2 regions of the Lentzea sp. DG1S-22 genome follow, and region 1 is predicted to be linked to the other one. Evidence: riboswitches for the same ligand, from Rfam matches in the RefSeq annotation. Region 1 holds a riboswitch; the other holds the start of a gene.
The links. Region 1 has a riboswitch for glycine ahead of gcvP (aminomethyl-transferring glycine dehydrogenase). Riboswitches for the same ligand answer to the same signal wherever they lie in the genome.

Region 2: another riboswitch for glycine. It lies ahead of gcvH (glycine cleavage system protein GcvH); the one in region 1 lies ahead of gcvP (aminomethyl-transferring glycine dehydrogenase).

Annotation. Positions count from the first base shown of each region.
Region 1 is NZ_CP143276.1:8,104,054-8,111,569, reverse strand. Features, by position in the region: gene V1227_RS38650 (class I SAM-dependent DNA methyltransferase) at 1-357, shown strand, start outside; gene V1227_RS38645 (hypothetical protein) at 370-552, shown strand; gene gcvP (aminomethyl-transferring glycine dehydrogenase) at 600-3,491, opposite strand; glycine riboswitch at 3,540-3,639, opposite strand; glycine riboswitch at 3,643-3,738, opposite strand; gene V1227_RS38635 (Clp protease N-terminal domain-containing protein) at 3,795-4,766, opposite strand; gene V1227_RS38630 (MerR family transcriptional regulator) at 4,854-5,420, opposite strand; gene V1227_RS38625 (bifunctional nuclease family protein) at 5,748-6,221, opposite strand; gene ftsR (transcriptional regulator FtsR) at 6,374-6,958, opposite strand; gene garA (glycogen accumulation regulator GarA) at 6,962-7,420, opposite strand.
Region 2 is NZ_CP143276.1:6,994,892-7,002,407, forward strand. Features, by position in the region: gene V1227_RS33230 (ABC transporter ATP-binding protein) at 1-433, opposite strand, end outside; gene V1227_RS33235 (hypothetical protein) at 456-884, opposite strand; gene V1227_RS33240 (hypothetical protein) at 884-1,066, opposite strand; gene V1227_RS33245 (MFS transporter) at 1,479-2,927, shown strand; gene V1227_RS33250 (TetR/AcrR family transcriptional regulator) at 2,938-3,618, shown strand; gene ald (alanine dehydrogenase) at 3,674-4,786, opposite strand; glycine riboswitch at 5,012-5,106, shown strand; gene gcvH (glycine cleavage system protein GcvH) at 5,170-5,553, shown strand; gene V1227_RS33265 (L-serine ammonia-lyase) at 5,597-6,961, shown strand; gene V1227_RS33270 (winged helix-turn-helix transcriptional regulator) at 6,963-7,316, opposite strand; gene V1227_RS33275 (TROVE domain-containing protein) at 7,394-7,516, opposite strand, start outside.

The sequences.
Region 1 (7,516 bases):
CGCGACCACCCCGGGCTGCGGTTCGAGGTCGGGTCGATGACCGAACCGCTGCCCGGCCCGCTGGGCGGCGTCCTGTCGTGGTGGTCGTTGATCCACGTGCCGGACGAGCTCGTGCCCGTGGTCTTCGCGCACTTCCACCGGGCGTTGCGGCCGGACGGCCTGCTGCAGCTGGGTTTCCACGTCGGCGACCGGACGAGCCTCAAGACGCGGGGCTACGGCGGGCACCCGATGAAGGTGCACGTCCACCTGCGACGGCCGGAGCGCGTGGCGGAGTGGCTGCGGGCCGCCGGGTTCACCGTGGAGGCCCGGTGGCTGCTCGGCGAGGACGGCGCGGTGCTGTTCGCACGGCGCGGGTGAGACCATTCGGCGGTGTCAGAGGAACAGACGTGCCAGCGGTGCGGTGAGACCGTGGAACTGGACCAGGACGACTTCGAACTGTTCGAGCGGATGCACCCCGACTGCTTCCACTTCGCGTTCGAGCACGACCTGAACCGGCCGGGCATCACCGAGCAGGAGAACTGCGGCGACGAGGCCTGCCCCGTCGGAACGTGAAGGAAGGGGGCGCACCCGCGGGTGCGCCCCCTTCCACCGACCCGGGATCAGCTGCTGTACGCCTCGAGCGGCGGGCAGGAGCAGACCAGGTTGCGGTCGCCCTTCGCGCCGTCGATGCGGCGGACCGGCGGCCAGATCTTCGGAGCCGCGGTGCCGGCCGGGTACACGGCCTCCTCGCGGGTGTACGGGTGGTTCCACTCGCCGACGGTCACGCTGGCCGCGGTGTGCGGGGCGTTGCGCAGCGGGTTGTCCTCCACCGGCCACTCACCGGCGCCGACGCGGTCGATCTCGCGCTTGATGGCGATCATGGCGTCGATGAACCTGTCGATCTCGGCCAGGTCCTCGGACTCGGTCGGCTCGACCATCAGCGTGCCGGCGACCGGGAACGACATCGTCGGGGCGTGCAGGCCGTAGTCGGCGAGGCGCTTGGCGACGTCGTCCACCGTCACGCCGGTGGCCTTGGTGATCGGGCGCAGGTCGAGGATGCACTCGTGGGCGACGAAGCCGCCCTCGCCGGTGTAGAGGACCGGGTAGTGCTCGTCGAGCCTCCGCGCCACGTAGTTCGCGGCGGCCACGGCGGTCAGGGTCGCGCGGCGCAGGCCGTCGCCGCCCATCATGCGCACGTACGCCCACGAGATCGGCAGGATCGACGCGGAGCCCCACGGGGCGCCCGAGATCGGGCCGACACCGGTGGCCGGTCCCGCCGCCGGCTGCAGCGGGTGGTTCGGCAGGAACGGCGCGAGGTGGGACTTCACGCCGATCGGGCCGACGCCGGGGCCACCGCCGCCGTGCGGGATGCAGAACGTCTTGTGCAGGTTCAGGTGCGAGACGTCCGAGCCGAACTTGCCGTAGCGGGCCAGGCCGATCAGGGCGTTGAGGTTCGCGCCGTCGACGTACACCTGGCCGCCCGCGTCGTGGACCAAGCCGCAGACCTCGCGGACCGTGTCCTCGTACACGCCGTGGGTCGACGGGTAGGTGATCATGATCGCGGCCAGGTCGTCCGCGTGCTCCGCGACCGTCTGACGCAGGTGGCCCATGTCGATGTTGCCCTTGTCGTCGCACTTGACGACGACGACGCGCATGCCGGCCATGACGGCGGACGCGGCGTTCGTGCCGTGGGCGGACGACGGGATCAGGCAGACGTCGCGGTCGGCGTTGCCGTTCGCGCGGTGGTACGCGCGGATCGCCAGCAGACCGGCGAACTCACCCTGCGACCCGGCGTTCGGCTGCAGCGACACGGCGTCGTAGCCGGTGACCTCGGCGAGCCAGGCCTCCAGGTCCGACACGATCTTCAGCAGACCGGCGGCGTCCTCGGCCGGGGCGAACGGGTGCAGCGTCGAGAACTCCGGCCACGTGATGGACTCCATCTCCGCGGTGGCGTTGAGCTTCATCGTGCAGGAGCCGAGCGGGATCATGCTGCGGTCCAGGGCGACGTCCTTGTCGGACAACGCGCGCAGGTAGCGCAGCAGCGCCGTCTCGGAGCGGTGCGAGTGGAAGACCGGGTGGGTCAGGTAGTCCGACGTGCGGCGCAGGTCGGCCGGGATGCCGTCGGCGGTGTCGGCGTCGATCGCGTCCACATCGGACCCGGTGACGCCGAAGGCCTCCCACACCGCGACGACGTGCGCCCGCGTGGTCTTCTCGTCGCAGGCGATCGCGACGACGTCGGAGTCGACGAGGCGCAGGTTGATGCCGGCCTCGCGGGCCTTCGCCACGACGGCGGCGGCCTCACCGGGAACGCGGACCTCGACGGTGTCGAAGAACTCGCCGTGCACGACGTCCAGCCCGGCCTCGCACAGGCCCGTGGCGAGCACGGTGGCCAGGCGGTGCACGCGGGTCGCGATGGCGCGCAGGCCCTCGGGGCCGTGGTAGACGGCGTACATCGAGGCGATCACGGCCAGCAGCACCTGCGCGGTGCAGATGTTCGACGTGGCCTTCTCACGGCGGATGTGCTGCTCACGCGTCTGCAGCGCGAGGCGGTAGGCCAGCGAGCCGTCGGCGTCGACGGAGACACCGACGAGACGGCCGGGCAGCTGGCGCTCCAAACCGGACCGGACGGCCATGTAGCCGGCGTGCGGGCCGCCGAAGCCGATCGGCACGCCGAAGCGCTGCGTGGTGCCGACGACGACGTCCGCGCCGATCTCACCGGGCGCGCGCAGCAGCGTCAGGGCCAGCAGGTCGGCGGCGACGACGGCCTGCGCACCGGCGGCGTGGATCTCCTCGATGAGCGCCTTCTGGTCGCGCACCACACCGGACGCGCCGGGGTAGGACAGCAGGACGCCGAAGAAGTCGCCGCCCAGGCCGAGGCCCTCGATGCCCTGCGACAGGTCGGCGACGACGATCTCGATGTCGAGCGGCTCGGCGCGCGTCTCGATCACGGCCAGCGTCTGCGGCAGCGTGTCGGCGTCGACGACGAACTTGTTCGACTTGGAGCGGCCGGCGCGGCGCACGAGGGTCATCGCCTCGGCGGCGGCGGTCGACTCGTCCAGCATGGACGCGTTCGCGACGGGCAGGCCCGTCAGGTCGCCGACCATCGTCTGGAAGTTCAGCAGGGCCTCCAGGCGGCCCTGGGAGATCTCCGGCTGGTACGGCGTGTACGCGGTGTACCAGGCGGGCGACTCCAGGACGTTGCGCAGGATCACGCCCGGCGTCACGGTGTCGTAGTAGCCGAGGCCGATCATCTGCGTCATCGGCCGGTTCCGCGACGCGAGCTCCCGCAGCTCCGCGAGCGCCTCGGTCTCGGTGGCCGGGGCGGGCAGGTCCAGCACGAGGTCGCGCTCGTGGATGGACGACGGCACCGCGCGCTGCGCCAGCTCCTCCAGCGACCCGACACCGATGACGTCGAGGATGCGCGCGAGCTCGGCGGGACGCGGACCGACGTGGCGGTCGGCGAACGGGGTGCCGTGCTCGAGAGCGGCGAGCGGAATGCGGTCCTGCGTCATCAAACGCCTCCGGGGGCTGAGGGCACACGTGTCCTGGTGCCCTCCCCGCTCTGTCCGTACCCTTCAAGGGCGCCTGAGAGGTTCACCCGGTGCGGGACCGGGCTTTCACCGTCGGCGGGATTCCCTTGCGGGGATCCACTTTCCAGAGGCGTCTCGCTCGGCGGTCCTGGATGCCTGAGAGGTTCCCGGGGAGGGACTTGCTCCTTCGGCGCCGGGTTCGAAGCCCGGTCTCTCCCGCCTGAGTTCAGCGACTACCCGCGAAGAATACCCGCAGGCAGCCCGCCCAGTCGCTAGAGACGCGACCTACGTCTCAACGGCGAGACCGGTGAGCGCCGCCGCGACGGGGTCCGCGGGGTCGTCGCGCACCGCCGCGAGCAGGTGCGCGGTGCCCACGACCGCGTCCCCGCGCCGCGCGGCGACGAGCTTCGCCCGCTCCACGGCGCGTTCCACCGCGCCACCGCCGGAGGGCAACGCGGCCGGGTCCACTCCCGCCTCGCGCAACGCCGCCGCGCCACCCGACTCGAACTCCGGCCTCAGCCGCCGCCCGGAGACGGCCAGCTGGTGGTCGACCGTCAGCACCGCCTCCACGAGGTCGCGCGACGAGACGTCCCGCCTCCCGGCGACGGCCAGCCGTTCGGCCTCGTTGCGCACCACCGTCAGCACCGGTCCGCCGAGCCCCTGACCCCGTGCGACGAGCTTCGTCAGCCAGCCCACGTACCCGCCACCGGACTCCCCTTCCAGGGCTCCCGCCTTGCGCAGCAGCCAGACCGCGGGTGCTTCCTCGACCTCGGCGTAGCGCCGCGCGGCATCGGCCCGCACGGCGGCGGCCGTCACCCCGGGATCCACCCCGCGCACCAGGAACAGGTCGGCGGCCCGTCCGGACTCGAGCGACAGCAACGCCAGGGCGAGGTGGGTCGTGGTCAGAACACCGTCGCCGGCCTGGGCCACAGCCGCACGCAGACAATCCTCCAACGCGCGGCTCACGGGCAGAACGGCCTCGACGCGAGCGTGGTGGTGGGCGGCGCTCATCAGCGCCGTGACGTCCGGGTGGGACTCGCCGACGACACCACCGTCGTCGTCGGCCCAGTGCTCGGTCCCCCGCGCCATCGCCAGCGCCCCCAGCGACTTCGCGCCGAGCTTGCGGCCGGGACCGGTCGTGTCGATCAGGGAGATCAGCAGGTTCTCGGTGCCGACGAACCCGAACCCGTGGCGGGAGGCGCGCCGGACGGCCGCGGCCAGGACCTTGACCACCTGCGACGAAGGAGTGTGCGTCATGCCGGGAACGCTAGGGACGGACCCGTCCCCGGCGCGTCCGCCGACCGGCCACGGACAGGCGCCGGTCGGCCACGGTCACCGGGCCGGTCAGCCGGTGGCGCGCTCGCGGCGGCGGCGGGTCAGCTCGTCCTCGGTCATCGGCGCGATCTCGACGCCGTCCGCACGTTCGGCCGGGAACTCGTGGATCGTGCCGGAGATCTCGCGCATCGCACCGCTCACCGCGATGCCGAACACGCCCTGACCGCCCTGCAGCAGGTCCACGACCTCCTCCGGCGAGGTGCACTCGTAGACGGTCGTGCCGTCGGAGAAGAGCGTGATCCTCGCCAGGTCCTGCACGCCGCGCCGGCGCAGGTGGTCGACGGCGACGCGGATGTTCTGCAGCGAGACACCGGTGTCCAGGAGCCGTTTCACGACCTTCAGGACCAGGATGTCCTTGAACGAGTACAGCCGCTGGCTGCCCGAGCCGTGCGCCATCCGGACCGTCGGGGCGACGAGCCCGGTGCGGGCCCAGTAGTCGAGCTGCCGGTACGTGATGCCCGCGATCTGGCACGCCGCGGGTCCTCGGTAGCCGACGAGCTCGTCCGGCAGCGAGGAGTCCGGGAACAGCTCACCCTGCAGCCCGGATCCGGCCCTCAAGGGCGCTTCCTCGACCACGCCTGCCTCCCCTCGGAACGGCCACGAAACTCATGACCGTCAAGCCACCGCGTCCACTCTCGTGAACCGGCGACGTCCACTCGAGTTCGACGGTAAGACCGCTCCGAGGGCAGGTCAACGCGACGCGCGGGGAGTGTCGACCCTCAACCTCAGGTAGAGAGTCATACCGTCACCCGAACCAGGACGTTCAAGTGACGTTTAGTGATCGTTTAGCGCTGTTCCCAGCGGAACGTAACCCAACCGAGCGACACGCGAGCGGACCGCATCGAGCCAAACGAGACGCACAGCGACACAGGTCCGTTCGAGTGTCAGCGCCCGCGGCACCGCTCAGGTGTCGGCTCCGCGGAAGTCCTCCGGCGAGATCGAGTCGAGGAACTCGCGGAACTTCTCGACCTCGTCCTCCTGCTCGTCGGGGATGATCAGGCCGGCCTCGGCCAGCACCGACTCCTCGGCGTGGATCGGCACGCCCACCCGCAACGCCAGCGCCACCGAGTCCGAGGGCCGTGCGGACACCCGCACGTCACCGTCGAACACGAGCTCGGCGAAGAACGTGCCCTCCTGCAGGTCCGTGATGCGCACCTGTTCGAGGTTGCGGCCCAGTGCGCCGATGACGTCCTTGAGCAGGTCGTGCGTGAGCGGGCGGGCAGGACGGACGCCCTGCTGCTCGAGCGCGATCGCCGTGGCCTCGACGGAGCCGATCCAGATCGGCAGGTACCGCTCACCCTCGGTTTCGCGCAGAAGAAGGATCGGCTGGTTCTGGGGCAGCTCCACCCGCACGCCGACGACGCGCATTTCGCTCATCGGGCCTCGCCTCCCTCTGTTCGTTCGGGGACGACCCGGATCCACCCCCGAGCATCCCCCGGCGTACCTGTCCGACGCTACCCGCCAAGCGGGCCGAGTGCTCAACCGTTGCGGGCAGATCGTGATCAAGACTGCACCCGGCCCGGCGGAGATCAGGACTGGCGCAGGCCCGCGTTCACCAGCAACGTGTGCAACGAGGTGAACAGGCCCGCCAATTCCCGGACCGTCTCGGGATCCGAGAAAGATTTCAGCAGGACCACCTCGTGGTCCGCTGCCGCGCGGACCGCGCGCAGGTGTTCGCGCTCGACGCCGAGCCCGGTCATCGTCCGGATCGTGCGGAGCGCGGTGATGTCGTCGGTGGTGAACCGGCCACCGGGGCCGGGGCGCAGCAGGCCGTCGCGCTCCAGCTGGGTCAGCTGGTCGGCGCTGAAGCCGGTCCGGGCCAGCAGCTCGGCCCGCGACACCGCGGTGGAGTCCACCGGGACGGCGTCGAGCTGCTCGCGGATCACCTTGAGCGGCAGGTACCTGTCGCGTTGCGCGGACAGCACGAACCGCAGCCTCTCGACGTCCGCCGCGCTGAACTGGCGGTAGCCGGAGGCGGTGCGTGCCGGGCGGACCAGCCCCTCCGCTTCCAGGAAGCGGATCTTGGAGATGGTGACGTCGGGGAACTCGGGACGGAGCAGTGCGAGCACCGCCCCGATGCCGATCACCCCGCGCTGTGGCCGCCCGGCCGTCACGCGTCAGGCTCCCGCGGAGCCAGGACCCGTCAGGAAGACGAGGCGGAACTTGCCGATCTGGACCTCGTCGCCGTTCGCGAGGACGGCCTGGTCGACCGGCTCGCGGTTGACGTAGGTGCCGTTGAGGCTGCCGACGTCGATGACGACGAACTCGCCGCTCTCCCGGCGGAACTCGGCGTGACGGCGCGAGACCGTCACGTCGTCCAGGAAGATGTCGCTGTCGGGGTGGCGCCCGGCGCTCGTCGTGTCTCGGTCCAGCAGGAACCGGGAACCGGCGTTGGGGCCGCGCTTCACCACGAGCAGCGCGGAACCGGCGGGAAGGGCGTCAACACCGGCAACGGCCGGCTCCTGTGCGGGCGCCTCGGCGCCGCCTTCCATCTCCTGGAGGAAGTCCGCCCGGAAGACGGAGGTCCGCTCCGGGGACTGCTCCGGCGGAACGCCTGGGCCGTCGTTCGTGCTCACCTGAGCTCTCCTCCTGCTGCTGGATCCGTCACTTCCGGTAAAACCTATCGCGTTGGGGTCACCGCTCTGCCCGCGGCTCCCCTTCCGGCCGAAGAT
Region 2 (7,516 bases), 1.1 Mb from region 1:
CCAGCGCCAGCCTCTGCTTCATGCCGAGCGAGAACCCGCCCACCTTGCGGTCGGCGGCGCTGCCCAGGCCGACCAGGCCGATGACCTGGTCGGCCTGCGCGTCCGGCACGCCGATGGCCGCCGCGTACACGCGCAGGTGGTCGCGGGCCGAGCGCGCGGGGTGGAAACCCTGCGCCTCCAGCACCGCGCCCACCACGCGGCCGGGCTGGCCGAGCTGGTGGAACGGTCGTCCGTTGATCGTCGCCGTGCCGCCCGTGGGCTTCACGAGACCCAGCAACATCCGCAGGGTCGTCGTCTTGCCCGCGCCGTTCGGGCCGAGGAAGCCCGTAACGCTGCCGGGTGACACGGTGAAGCTCAGGTTCTGCACCGCGACCACCGGACCGAACTGCTTGGTCAGGTTCTGGACCGCGATGAGGCCGCTGCCGTCATGCATGCGGCCCATCCTGCCTGAAAGGTCACTCCGGCAAGGCGTGCTTCGGGCGGGACACGACGGGCGCCCGGTGCTTCGGCGGTGGATCAGTGGTGGGAACCCGCGGTTCGGCGGTCATCCCGGCGGGGGTCTCCGCCGGGATCCCGATCACGCCTGATCGGGTGAAGGGGGTGCGCAGCGGCCGACACCGCTCGCGGTGCGGCGGACCTTCGCCGATGAGGTGCCGGTGCGCCGTGGTCCAGACCCGGCACGGCCACCGGCGGCGGCGCAGCCAGCCGGGACACGACCGGCACCGGCCGTCCTCGTCGGGCTGGTGCAGCGTGAGCAGCAGCCGCCAGCCGTCCGCGAGGCGGTGGATCTCCGCGCGGGCCAGCGCTTCCGCCTCTCCGTGCTCGGCGACCTCGTCCAGCAGTGCCAGGCGGTGCAGCACCGCCTCGCGCAGGGCCTCGTCCATCACATCTTCGCCGTGGCCTGGTCGAGCAGGGAGCCCAGCCGGCGGGTCTGGGTGGCGGACATCACAGCGGTCTCGCCGGGCGGCGTGACCAGCAGGACCCGGTCCTTCTCCACCAGAACGGTCATCGACCTGTCGCGACCGAACGGGTCGTGGCAGTGGATCCATCCCTGTGGTTCAGCCATGGAATCTCCTATCGAGCGACACCCGACTCCGTCTTCATCGGCTGTCGGCCCTGCTCGCCGCACCGAGCACCGGGGAATTCACTCGTTTGCCGGACGGGTCGGAGACGGGCGGTGGTCCAGTCGGGAAACTTTTGGGTCGCGATTCGGCGGGGCCGCTGGGCGCGGTGCGCGGAAGCCCGCTATATTTGGTCACGGCGGCCCCGCTCCCAGTGACCCCCAGGCTGGTTGAGCGCGGCCGCCCTTTACGTTCGCGGGCTTCGGCGCACTCGGCATTCGGCCGATTCGCCGGAGCCCGCAGTGCTGTTCGGGGTATCCCAGCCCCATTTCTGAAATTCCTTCATTTCCGGAAAACGGACTTGCGCTCCGCCCTCTCGTACGCTGTAAGTTTCTCGTACACCGTAAGGGGGACGAGATGACTTCGACGACCGAGGAGGTCGGGGTGCACCCGCACCCGCAGCGCTGGGCCGTGCTCGGCGTGCTCTGCCTGTCCGTGATGGTCGTGGTGCTGGACAACACCGTGCTCAACGTGGCGATCCCGTCGATCTCCACCGGCCTGGGCGCGAGCACCGCGGACATCCAGTGGATGATCAACGCCTACTCGCTCGCGCTGGCGGGCCTGCTGCTCACGACCGGATCGCTGAGCGACAGGTTCGGCCGCAAGCGCGCGCTCCTGGCCGGACTCGCGCTGTTCGGCGCGGGCAGCGCCGTCGCGGCCTACGCGAGCTCGTCCGAGGCGCTGATCGCGGCCCGCGGCTTCATGGGGATCGGCGCCGCCGTGCTGATGCCCGGCACGCTCGCCGTGCTCATGCAGCTGTTCGACGACAAGGAACGCCCGAAGGCCATCGGCATCTGGGCCGCCGTCACGAGCCTCGGCTTCGCCGCGGGCCCGGTGATCGGCGGCGCGCTCATCAAGCACTTCTGGTGGGGCTCGGTCTTCCTGATCAACGTGCCGGTGGCGGTCCTCGCCATCGCGGCCGTCGCGACGCTCGTGCCGGAGTCGAAGGACCCGACCGTGCGCAGGCCGGACGTGGCCGGCTCGATCCTGTCGATCATCGGCATGGTGTCGGTCGTCTACGCCGTGATCGAGGTGCCCGAGCACGGGTTCGCGTCGGCCGAGTTCGGCGTTCCGATCGCGATCGGTCTGGTGACCATGACCGGCTTCGCGTTGTGGGAACGGCACACCACCGACCCGATGCTCGACCTCTCGTTCTTCTCCCACCGCCGCTTCACCGGCGCGGTGGCGTCGGGCGTGCTGGCGGCGTTCGGCATGGCGGGCTCGCTCTTCCTGCTGACGCAACACCTCCAGGGCGTGCTCGGCTACAGCCCGCTGGAAGCGGGCGTGCGCGTCGCACCCATGGCGATCGCGCTGCTGATCACCAGCAACACGCTGGGGCAGCTCGTGGTGAAGCTCGGCGCGGGCAGGGCGATGCTGCTCGGCATGACGATCGTCGCGAGCGGCGTGGCGCTGCTGTCGGTCGGCACCACCTACCCGCCGACGCTCGCCGGCCTGGTCCTCATCGGCGTCGGAGTCGGTGTGTCGCAACCGGTCGCGGTCAACGCGCTGATGGGCTCGATCCCGCCGGAACGCGCCGGCATCGCGTCCGGGCTCTCGGGAACGCTGACGGAACTGGGCTCCTCGTTCGGCATCGCCGTGCTGGGCGCGCTGCTGTCGGCGCGGTTCGTGGCCTCGCTGCCCGACGGCGTTCCGGGACGGTCCCTGAGCGAGGCGCTGCACAGCGGCGCGGACATCGCGGTGGTGCGCGAGGCGTTCTCGAACGGCATGACCGTGAGCCTTCTGACCGGTGCCGCGGCCGTCTTCCTGGGAGGTGTTGTGGCCAGCGTCTTGCTGCGGCGTGCTTAGGATCGTCGACGTGGACAGCGTGTGGTTCAGCAAGCCCAGGCCCGGCAGCGGGCAGCCCCTCGGCCTGAGCCGCGAGGCGATCGTCCGCAAGGCCCTGGAACTGCTGGACCAGCACGGTCTGCAGAAGCTGTCGATGCGCAAGCTGGCCGCGGAACTCGGCGCGGCGCCGATGTCGCTGTACTGGCACGTGCCGACGAAGGACGCGCTGATCGAGCTGTGCCTCGACGAGGTCTACGGCGAGTTCACCCTCCCCGACCCCGAGACCGACTGGGAGACCGCGGTGCGCGCGATGATGCGCGAGCTGCGTCAGCTCGCGCTCAAGCACCCGTGGTGGATCCGCGGGATCGGGGAGTTCAACACCATCGGCCCGAACGCCGTGGCCTACGCGGACGCCATGTTCGGGCCGATGTTGCGCGCCGGGCTGTCGACCGTCGCGGCGGCCCAGTCGATCGCCACGGTGGGCAGCTTCGTCAACGGGTACGCGATCGCCGAGGTCAACTTCATCGCTCGCGGCGGGATGGACTCGCCACCGCCGGACATGGACAAGATCGCCGACCTGTACCGGGACAAGCACCCCCGGTACGTCGCGATGCTCGACGAGGGCGAGCTGTGGTCGCTGGAGCGGCAGTTCGAGTTCGGCCTGGACTGCGTGATCGAAGGCGTCAAGGCCCGCGTCGAAGCCCTCAGGTAGGCGAAACCCCCGCAGCGGTTCACGCGTGCGGGGGCCTCATTCATCGGGGTGGCTCTCAGATCACGGACTCCAGCGGCGTGTGCGCGAGGCCGGTCGCCTCGGCCACCGGGCCGTTGGTCAGCTTGCCGGCGTGGGCGTTGAGGCCCAGGGCGAGCGAACGGTCGTCCTTCAGCGCCTTCTCCCAGCCCTTGTCGGCCAGCGCGACGGCGTAGGGCAGCGTCACGTTGGTCAGCGCGTAGGTCGAGGTGCGCGGGACGGCGCCCGGCATGTTCGCGACGCAGTAGAACACCGAGTTGTGGACCTCGTAGGTCGGCTCGGCGTGCGTGGTGGCGCGCGAGTCCTCGAAGCAGCCGCCCTGGTCGATCGCGATGTCGACGAGCACCGAGCCCGGCTTCATCTCGGCGACCAGCGCGTTCGAGACGAGCTTCGGCGCGGCGGCACCGGGGACGAGCACGGCGCCGATGACGAGGTCGGCCTCGCGGACGGCCTGCTCGATCGCGAACGAGTTCGAGGCGAGCGTGCGCAGGCGGCCGGCGAACTGGGCGTCGACTTGGCGCAGCCGGTCGACGTTGGTGTCGAGGATCTGCACGTCCGCGCCCATGCCCACGGCGATGGTCGCGGCGTTGAGACCGGCCACACCGCCGCCGATCACGACCACGCGGGCCGGGGCGACACCGGGGACGCCACCGGGCAGCACGCCGCGGCCACCGGAGGGCTTCATCAGCGAGAACGCGCCGACCTGCGGGGCAAGGCGGCCCGCGACCTCGGACATCGGGGCCAGCAGCGGCAGCGCGCGGTTCGGCAGCTGCACGGTCTCGTAGGCGATGGCCGTGGTGCCGGACGCCAGCAGCGCCTCGGTCAGCGGCTTGTCGGCGGCGAGGTGCAGGTACGTGAAGAGGGTCTGGCCGGCGCGCAGGCGGGGGTACTCCTCGGCGATCGGCTCCTTGACCTTGAGGACCAGGTCGCCCTCGGCCCAGACGTCGTCGGCGGTCGCGAGGACCTTGGCGCCCGCGGCGAGGTACTCCTCGTCGGTGATCGCGGAGCCCAGACCGGCGCCCTGCTCGACGAACACGTCGTGCCCGCGGCTCGTCAGCTCGTGCGCACCGGCAGGGGTGAGAGCGACGCGGTACTCGTGGTTCTTGATCTCGCGGGGAACTGCGATCCGCACGATGACTCCTCCGTTCGGTGGCCGACATCTCACAATGTGGGGCAGTGGGAAGGTCATGTCACTGTGCGAATCGCACTATCGAGCACGGGTGCGGTTGTTCACTTGGGACAGAGCCACCTGGTTTGCGCTCGCGTGTGACTCGACCCGTCCGCGTTGACACCCGGCGGGGGCCGCACATAGCGTTCGCCCCTGAGAACTGAAGACCGGCCGCGGCGCGACAGCGCCAGAACCCGAGTGGGAGAGACCCCGACGAACGTCGGTCGGGGCGCCGAAGGGGCAAGCTCCCGCACACTCTCAGGCAGCAAGACCACTCGGGGTAGGCAACTCTGCACGGCGGAGGGGGCGCAAGTGTCCTGACCCGTCACAGCCAGAGGAGTCGCGCCGTGCAGTTCCCCGAGAACCTGCTCTACACCACCGAGCACGAGTGGGTCGACTGGACGCCGGGTACCCAGGACCCGCTGACCTGCGGGATCACCGAGTACGCGGCGGACGCCCTGGGCGACATCGTCTTCGTGCAGCTGCCCGAGGTCGGTGCGAAGGTCGTCACCAACGAGGTGTGCGGCGAGCTCGAGTCCACCAAGTCCGTCAGCGACCTGTTCTCGCCCGTCACCGGTGAGGTGATCGAGGTCAACAGCGCCGTCGTCGACGACCCGGCGATCGTGAACAACGACCCGTACGGCGCCGGCTGGCTGTTCAAGGTCCGCGTCGAGTCGGCCGAGAACCTGCTCACGGCGGCCAAGTACGCCGAGCTCACCCAGACCGGCTGACATGGGCCCGACCGACCGCTCCACCACCACGAAGGACTGATCAGTGGCGATCAGCGTTTTCGACCTGTTCTCCGTCGGCATCGGACCGTCCAGCTCCCACACCGTCGGCCCGATGCGCGCGGCGGCGATGTTCGTCGAGAAGCTCGGTGCGCGTGCGTCCGAAGTGGACCGCGTGCACGTCGAGCTGTTCGGCTCGCTCGGCGCGACCGGCCACGGCCACGGCAGCCCGAAGGCCGTGTTCCTGGGCCTCGAGGGCAACCTCCCCGAGGAGGTCGACCCCACCGTCGCCGCCCACCGCGTCGAGGAGATCGTCGGCGGCGGACGGCTCCGGCTCGGCGGCACGCACGAGATCGAGTTCGTGCACGACCGCGACCTCGTCATGCACCGCCGCAAGTCACTTCCGCTGCACCCCAACGGGATGAGCTTCGAGGCGTTCAGCGGCGGCGAGTCCGTCGAGCACGCCGTCTACTACTCGATCGGCGGCGGGTTCGTCGTCGACGAGAACGCCTCCGGCACCGACCGCATCAAGCCCGACTCGACGCCGCTGCCCCACCCGTTCCTCACCGGCGACCAGCTGCTCGCGCGCTGCCGCGAGACAGGCCTGTCGATCAGCGAGATCATGATGGCCAACGAGCTGTCGTGGCGGACGGAAGAAGAGGTGCGGTCGGGACTGCTGCACATCTGGCACGTCATGCAGGAGTGCGTCGAACGCGGCTGCACCGAGCACGGCATCCTGCCCGGCGGCCTGAAGGTCCGCCGCCGCGCCGCCGAGATGCGCAAACGCCTGGAGGGCGAGCACTTCGTCACCGACCCCCTGCGCGTCATGGACTGGGTCACGCTCTTCGCGCTGGCGGTCAACGAGGAGAACGCCGCGGGCGGCCGCGTCGTCACCGCGCCGACCAACGGCGCGGCCGGCATCGTCCCCGCGGTCCTGCACTACTACACGAAGTTCGTGCCGGGAGCCTCGGACGACGGCGTGGTCCGCTTCCTGCTGACCGCCGGCGCGATCGGCGTGCTGTTCAAGGAGAACGCGTCGATCTCCGGCGCCGAGGTCGGCTGCCAGGGCGAGGTCGGCTCCGCGTGCTCGATGGCGGCCGGCGGCCTCGCCGAGGTGCTCGGAGGCACCCCCGAACAGGTCGAGAACGCGGCCGAGATCGCGATGGAGCACAACCTCGGCCTCACCTGCGACCCGATCGGCGGCTTGGTGCAGATCCCGTGCATCGAACGCAACGCCGTCGCGTCCATCAAGGCCATCACGGCCGTGCGCATGGCTTTGCGCGGCGACGGTTCGCACTTCGTGTCGCTCGACAAGGTCATCAAGACCATGCGGGACACCGGCAAGGACATGTCGGTGAAGTACAAGGAGACCGCGCGCGGCGGCCTCGCCGTGAACGTGATCGAGTGCTGACTCAGCGGGCGTCGTAGGCCTGCTGGGCCTCGAGCACCTCGGGCATCCGCGCTTCCAGCAGGTGGATCAACGACAACAGCCGCTCCGCCGTCTCGCGCCCGAGCGGTGTGAGGCTGTAGTCGACCCGCGGCGGGTTCGTGTGCTGGGCCTCCCGGTGCACGAGCCCGTCGCGCTCCAGCGCCTGCAACGTCTGCGACAGCATCTTCTCGCTGACCCCGTCGACGCGGCGGCGCAGCTCGTTGAAGCGCAGCGGGCCGTCCACGAGCACGCCCAGGGTCAGGCCGCCCCACCTGCCGGTGACGTGCTCCAGCAAGGGACGTGACGGGCACGCCTTCGCGAACACGTTGTACTCCATGGCGGCATCATAGCTGGTCAAGGCGCTAACTGATAGTAAGTGTGAGAGCTCTCCGCGTCAGGGGGAGCTCTCACACCTCAGAACGGCCAGGTGGCGTTCCGGCCCGCTTCGAGCAGGGGCACCATGCGGAAGGTCGCGTCCGTCAGGCCCCCGAACTCGTGACGGCCGGCCCCGCCGGTCGCGAACGCCGCGTGCCGGTA